2 regions of the Variovorax sp. PAMC26660 genome follow, and region 1 is predicted to be linked to the other one. Evidence: predicted binding sites of a transcription regulator. Region 1 holds the regulator's gene; the other holds the start of a gene.
What was found. Region 1 encodes HrcA, which represses chaperone genes, less so after heat shock. Its sites were predicted from a motif close to TTAGCACTCNNNNNNNNNGAGTGCTAA; they were not measured.

Region 1 (3,409 bases):
ATGGATTTGCCGGCGCCGGTTTCTCCGGTCAATACCGTGAAGCCGGCGGACAGGTCGAGTTCAAGTGATCGCACGATCACGAAGTCGCGCAGTGCGATGCGTCGCAGCGCCATGTCAGGAGCCCCCTTCGTTCCAATGAAGTTTCTTGCGCAGCGTGTCGAAATAGCTCCAGCCCCGGGGGTGCAGGAAGCGCACCCGGAAGTCGGAGCGGCGCACCACCACGCGATCGCCGATCGCGAGGGAGGCCAGTGACTGCATGTCGAAATTGGCGCTGGCGTCGCGCCCGCCCACCAGCTCGATCACGATCTCGTCGGCATCGGGCAGCAGCACGGGGCGGTTCGACAGCGTGTGTGGCGCGATCGGCACCAGCACCCAGCCGGGCACCGCCGGATGAAGCAAAGGACCGCCGGCAGACAGCGCATAAGCGGTCGAGCCCGTGGGCGTGGCGATGATCAGGCCATCGGCGCGCTGGTTGGCCACGAAATGGCGGCCCACCGACACGCGCAACTCGACCATGCCGGAGGTGGCGCCGCGATTGACCACCACGTCGTTCATGGCGAGCGTGTCGAACACCGACACGCCGTCGCGCATGACCTGGGCGTGCATCAGGCTGCGGTGGTCTTCCTCGTACTCGCCGGCCAGCATCGGGATGAGCGTGGCCTGGTAGTTGTCGAGCGGAATGTCTGTGATGAAGCCGAGCCGGCCGCGGTTGATGCCGATCAGCGGAATGCCGTAGCTGGCGAGTTGCCGGCCGATGCCCAGCATGGTGCCGTCGCCGCCGACCACCAGGCCGAGGTCGCAGCGCTGGCCGATCTCTTCGACCGACAGGGCTTCGTAGCGCGGATGGGCCGGTGCGCCGTCATCGGCTTCTTCCTCGCAGGTCGAGCGCTCGACAAACACCTTGCAACCCTGCGATTCCAGGAAGGTGCCGATGCTCTCCATCACGCCGTCGCGTGCATCCGCTTGCGCGCGGGCGCCGGATGCCTGGTATTTGCCGATCAGGGCGACGTGACGAAAGCGAGAAGTCATTCACAAATTACAACACTAAAATCTTGCAATGCTGGACGACCGTGCCAAGTTGCTGCTCAAGACGCTCGTCGAGCGCTACATCGCCGACGGGCAACCCGTCGGGTCACGCACGCTATCGCGTTCCTCGGGGCTGGACCTGTCGCCCGCGACCATCCGCAACGTCATGTCGGACCTGGAGGCATTGGGGCTGATTGCCAGTCCGCACACCTCGGCGGGCCGCGTACCAACCCATCGCGGCTACCGCCTCTTCGTCGACACCATGTTGACGGCCCAGCGCGAGCAGATGAGCACGCCGAGCCTCGCACCCGACCAGCCGCAGAAGGTGATTGCCAACGCGGCCCATCTGCTGTCGAACTTGTCGCAGTTCGTGGGTGTGGTGATGGCGCCTCGGCGCGCGTCGGTGTTCAAGCAGATCGAGTTCCTGCGGCTGTCCGAAAACCGGCTGCTGGTGATCATCGTGTCGCCCGATGGTGACGTGCAGAACCGGGTGATCTTCCCGGAGGCCGACTATTCGCAGTCGCAACTGGTCGAGGCCTCGAACTACATCAACGCGCACTACGCGGGCCTGACGATCGAGCAGGTTCGCGACCGTTTGCAGTCCGAGGTCGAGAAGCTGCGCGGCGAGATCGCAGCACTGATGCAGGCGGCGGTGCAGGTCAGCTCCGAGGTATTGACCGAGGCACAGGAAGACGAGGTCGTGATCTCCGGCGAGCGCAACCTGCTCGCGGTGAGCGATTTCTCCAGCGACATGGGGCAACTGCGCCGCGCCTTCGAGCTCTTCGAACAGAAGGCGCAGCTCATGCGGCTGCTCGATGTGTCGAGCAAGGCCGAAGGCGTGCGCATCTTCATCGGCGGCGAGAGCCAGGTGGTCCCGTTCGAGGAACTCTCCATCGTCAGTGCCAACTACGAGGTCGATGGGCAGGTGGTCGGCACACTGGGCGTGATCGGGCCGACGCGCATGCCTTACGAACGCATGATCCAGATCGTCGACATCACATCGCGGCTGATCGGCAATGCGTTGAGCCACCGCAAGTGAGCGGGTGGGTGGCGCGGCACGAATAGAATCGTGCCCGCGTGGGCCGTTAGCTCAGTTGGTTAGAGCAGTGGACTCATAATCCATTGGTCGATGGTTCAAGCCCATCACGGCCTACCACCACGCTTTCCCCCTGAAAGTACCTCGAAAGAGCAGCCATCACGCGGCTTTCTTCGTGGATCATCTTTGGACGCCGCAGCCGATGCTGGCCTGCACTTCGTCCATCACAAGCCGCCGCTCATGCGCGCTGCCCCGTCCTGCTGGCCAGAACCGACGGCCCCTTCACCAGTCCGACCGCCAGCGCGGACAGGATCAGCGCAATCGACGTCCACTCGGAACCACTTGGCTGCTGTCCAAAGATAAGGATGGAGCCAGCGATGCCGAACACCGGAATCAGAAGGGAAAGCGGTGCCACGCGCGAAACCGGGTATTCGCGCAGCAGCAGGTTCCATCCCCAATAGCAGAAGTGGGTGGCGCCATAGACCTGGAACAGCAGCGAAAACACCGCCACACCGTCGACATGCTCGAGCAGTGTGAGGTAGGGCGCCGATCCGTGGAACAGCCAGGTCAGCAGGAACAGAGGTATCGGCGGGAACAGGCTGGCCCAGACCACGAAGGCGAAGATCTCGCGCACTCTGGACACCTTGACGACGATGTTGCCGATGCTCCAGGCCACGGCGCTGACCATGACCAGGGAAAAGCCGAGCATGGTAGCCCCATCTGAACGGCCCGACAGAATGCCCACCAATCCAAGTGCTGCCAGCACGAGGCCGACAACCTGCGGCAGGCTCAGTCCTTCCTTGAACAGCAGCACCCCCCAGCCCAGAGTGAAGAAGGCGCTGAACTGGATCAGCAAGGCTGCGCTGCCCGGCGGCACACCCCACGCGATGCCCAGGTTGATCAAGGCCCACATCGCCACTCCGAAGATCAGCCCGTAGGCCGCCAGCCATCCGAAGGCGACCTGCGGGCGCCTGACGATGAACACCAAGGGCAAGGCGGCCAGCGTAAAGCGGATGGCGGTGAGCAGCAGTGGGTCGACTCTGGCCAAGCCAAGTTTGGTGATTGGAAAGTTGAATCCCCAGACGGCCGTCACGAGAATGGCCAGGAGCAGGTGTTTCTTTTGCATGGTCGGTATTTCCGCGTCAAGTGCGCCGGCGCGGAGGGCGTCGGCCAAGGTGACTGTGCTGAATTTCGGCTCGGCCCGCCTTCGATGGCGGGTCAACTGATGTCAAATATGGGCCATGCGAAAAACTGACGCCGATCCCCACGAAAAAACACCGCGCGATGCCGTGGTGGCAGCCCGTGATTACGCGGACGGCGAACTCTTTCCCTCGCACAGCCACCCGC
Region 2 (3,409 bases), 2.5 Mb from region 1:
TCGTGCCAGGGGATTCATCCACAGTTCGTGAAGCTCCTGCTTTGCACGCATCAATCGCTCCTGGTCGCCACCGGCCACATGCTTTTCGCGCGCGTGCTTGCGGATGAGCCCATGCTGGACCCAGGACAGGCCCTCGGTGTATTCGCGCCGCAGGCTCGGCACCACCAATGCCCGCGAGGACACCGAGTTGTGCGCGCGTTCGGTTCTGAAGCTTTTCGTCAATCTGCCCTGAACACGATCAGCAAGTCTTTCGCTTGCATCCGGTCGCCGGGCTTCACAAGCAGCCGCTCGACAATCCTGGCGCGATCAGCCGTCATGTGCGTTTCCATCTTCATGGCCTTGAAGGACAGCAACGTCGCACCGGGCTCTACGCGTCGGCCTTCCGAAACGGCGACTGTCACGACGCGCCGGGCATCGGTGCGCCGATCTGCAAGGGGTTTCCAGGCTCGGCCTGATCACGCTGGAGCGCGCTTCCGGCCGCGTCTGACCGCGCCGCGATGACGGTGCGCGATTGACCATTGAATTCGCACCGAACCTTGGTCGCACCGGAAGACTCGTCATCGTGCAGGCCCTGCAAGCTCAAGATTATGGATTGCCGGGCCTACGTTGAACAAACCGCCATCTATGCAGTGGCAAAGGGCAAGCGAGTGGCCATCCTGTGTGTCCTCGATTGCAGCGCGAAGGACTCCGCTCCATGGCCGGCTGCCGAAGGTCTTGGGGTCCTGATGTCTGCACCTCCTGCGGCCGTTACGGTCGCCACCGTGGTCATGCAGGGAAACATCACGCGACCGAGCAAACTGTCCCGTTAAGCACGCGCGGTGAGTCTCGGCCCCTGTGTAGGTTGCGCAACACAGCGATTGCGGCCGCGACACAGCCCCGAGGTCTCCTTTTGGATCATAGCCGCCGGTCGATCGGTGAAGATGAGGGACAGCAACCGCTGCAAACCGGATGTTCGTCATGCGACCTCTGAGGGATGCAATGACCGATGAGTTGAGCTCGGTGCGAAGGAGGTTTTCCGCCGAGGTTGCTGTTCTAAATCTCGCCGACTGAACTTGTTACCCCTCTTCTGTGCCCCCTGGCGACGCACTTAATCTGCAGGGGCGAGCACCCGAATTTTATCCGGGTAGATCTACCCGTAGCCAGCAAAAGCCCGGTGGCGCACTCGCAAAAATCAGGGTCGCTTGTAATTACATAAAAAAGCACGGGCGTGCAATTCCGAGTTAGATGAGAAAAGTTCAGAGTTAGCTGAGAACCGACACCTGCCCCTCGGGCAACGCCCCCCGCCCTTGAAAGGCCGCCGATTGCCCTTATCATTAGCACTCGCTGATGATGAGTGCTAACAGCCCTCGCTCCCAGTCGATGGGCCGCCGGTCTTCCAGTTCGGCGCCCGACCACAAACCCGTTTCTTATCCATATCCAGGAGATGCAATGAAACTTCGTCCTTTGGCCGATCGCGTGATCGTCAAGCGTGTTGACAGCGAAACCAAGACCGCCTCCGGCATCGTCATCCCCGACGCAGCCGCCGAAAAGCCCGATCAGGGTGAAGTCCTGGCCGTGGGCCCGGGCAAGCGCACCGACAAGGGCGAACTGACCGCACTGACCGTCAAGGTCGGCGACCGCGTCCTGTTCGGCAAGTACAGCGGCCAGACCGTCAAGGTCGATGGCGACGAACTGCTCGTGATGAAGGAAGACGACCTGTTCGCAGTCGTCGAGAAGTAAGTCTTCTCCCTTTCGATCCATTCAATCCAATCCATTCGGAGTTAATTCATCATGGCAGCAAAAGACGTAGTCTTCGGCGGAGAAGCCCGCGCACGCATGGTCGAGGGTGTCAACATCCTGGCCAACGCAGTCAAAGTGACCCTGGGCCCCAAGGGCCGCAACGTGGTGCTCGAACGCTCGTTCGGCGCCCCCACCGTGACCAAGGACGGTGTGTCGGTCGCCAAGGAAATCGAACTCAAGGACAAGCTCCAGAACATGGGCGCCCAGCTCGTGAAGGAAGTGGCTTCCAAGACTTCGGACAACGCCGGTGACGGCACCACCACCGCGACCGTGCTGGCACAAGCCATCGTTCGCGAAGGTTTCAAGCTGGTGGCTGCCGGCATGAACCCGATGGACCTGAAGCGCGGCATCGACAAGGCCGTGACGGCCCTGGTCGCCGAGCTGAAGAAGGCTTCCAAGCCCACCACCACCTCGAAGGAAATCGCGCAAGTCGGCTCGATCTCGGCCAACAGCGACGAAACCATCGGCAAGCTCATCGCTGACGCGATGGACAAGGTCGGCAAGGAAGGCGTGATCACTGTCGAAGACGGCAAGTCGCTGGACAGCGAACTCGACGTCGTCGAAGGCATGCAGTTCGACCGCGGCTACCTGTCGCCCTACTTCATCAACAACCCCGAGAAGCAATCGGCGCTGTTGGACAACCCCTTCGTGCTGCTGTTCGACAAGAAGATCAGCAACATCCGTGATCTGCTGCCGGTGCTGGAGCAAGTCGCCAAGGCTGGCCGTCCGCTGCTGATCATTGCCGAAGAAGTCGAAGGCGAAGCCCTGGCTACGCTGGTCGTGAACACGATCCGCGGCATCCTGAAGGTTGTGGCTGTCAAGGCACCTGGCTTCGGCGACCGCCGCAAGGCCATGCTGGAAGACATCGCCATCCTGACGGGCGGCAAGGTCATCGCTGAAGAAGTGGGCCTGACGCTCGAAAAGGTGACGCTGGCCGACCTGGGTCAAGCCAAGCGCATCGAAGTGGGCAAGGAAAACACGATCATCATCGACGGCGCCGGCGCTGCTGGTGACATCGAAGCCCGCGTGAAGCAAGTGCGCGTTCAGATCGAAGAAGCGACCAGCGACTACGACCGTGAAAAGCTGCAAGAGCGCGTGGCCAAGCTGGCCGGCGGCGTTGCAGTGATCAAGGTTGGCGCTGCCACCGAAGTCGAAATGAAGGAAAAGAAGGCCCGCGTCGAAGACGCCCTGCACGCCACCCGCGCTGCAGTGGAAGAAGGCGTTGTGGCTGGCGGCGGCGTGGCTCTGCTGCGTGCCAAGCAAGCTGTGGGCGACTCGGTCAAGGGCGACAACGCTGATCAAGAAGCCGGCATCAAGCTGGTGCTCAAGGCCATCGAAGCGCCCCTGCGCGAAATCGTGAACAACGCCGGCGGCGAAGCCTCGGTGGTGGTGAACGCTGTGTTGGCCGGCAAGGGCAACTACGGCTTCAACGCTGCGAACGACACGTACGGCGACATGCTCGAACTGGGCATCCTGGACCCGACGAAGGTCACCCGCACCGCGCTGCAAAACGCAGCATCGGTGTCCTCGCTGCTGCTGACGACCGAAGCCATGATCGCTGACGCACCGAAGGACGAATCGGGCGCCGGCGGCGGCATGCCTGACATGGGTGGCATGGGCGGCATGGGCG

Region 2: a site for HrcA is predicted at 1,314-1,340, ahead of groES (co-chaperone GroES). Genes of this name have one in related genera too.

The regions. Positions count from the first base shown of each region.
Region 1 covers NZ_CP060295.1:1,305,436-1,308,844, reverse strand. The annotation lists gene recN (DNA repair protein RecN) at 1-113, opposite strand, end outside; gene H7F35_RS06250 (NAD kinase) at 115-1,029, opposite strand; gene hrcA (heat-inducible transcriptional repressor HrcA) at 1,058-2,065, shown strand; tRNA gene H7F35_RS06240 (tRNA-Ile) at 2,106-2,182, shown strand; gene H7F35_RS06235 (EamA family transporter) at 2,301-3,236, opposite strand; gene H7F35_RS06230 (AraC family transcriptional regulator) at 3,304-3,409, shown strand, end outside.
Region 2 covers NZ_CP060295.1:3,820,001-3,823,409, reverse strand. The annotation lists gene H7F35_RS18100 (hypothetical protein) at 1-222, opposite strand, end outside; gene H7F35_RS18095 (biotin/lipoyl-containing protein) at 219-401, opposite strand; gene H7F35_RS18090 (hypothetical protein) at 398-583, opposite strand; gene groES (co-chaperone GroES) at 1,429-1,719, shown strand; gene groL (chaperonin GroEL) at 1,771-3,409, shown strand, end outside.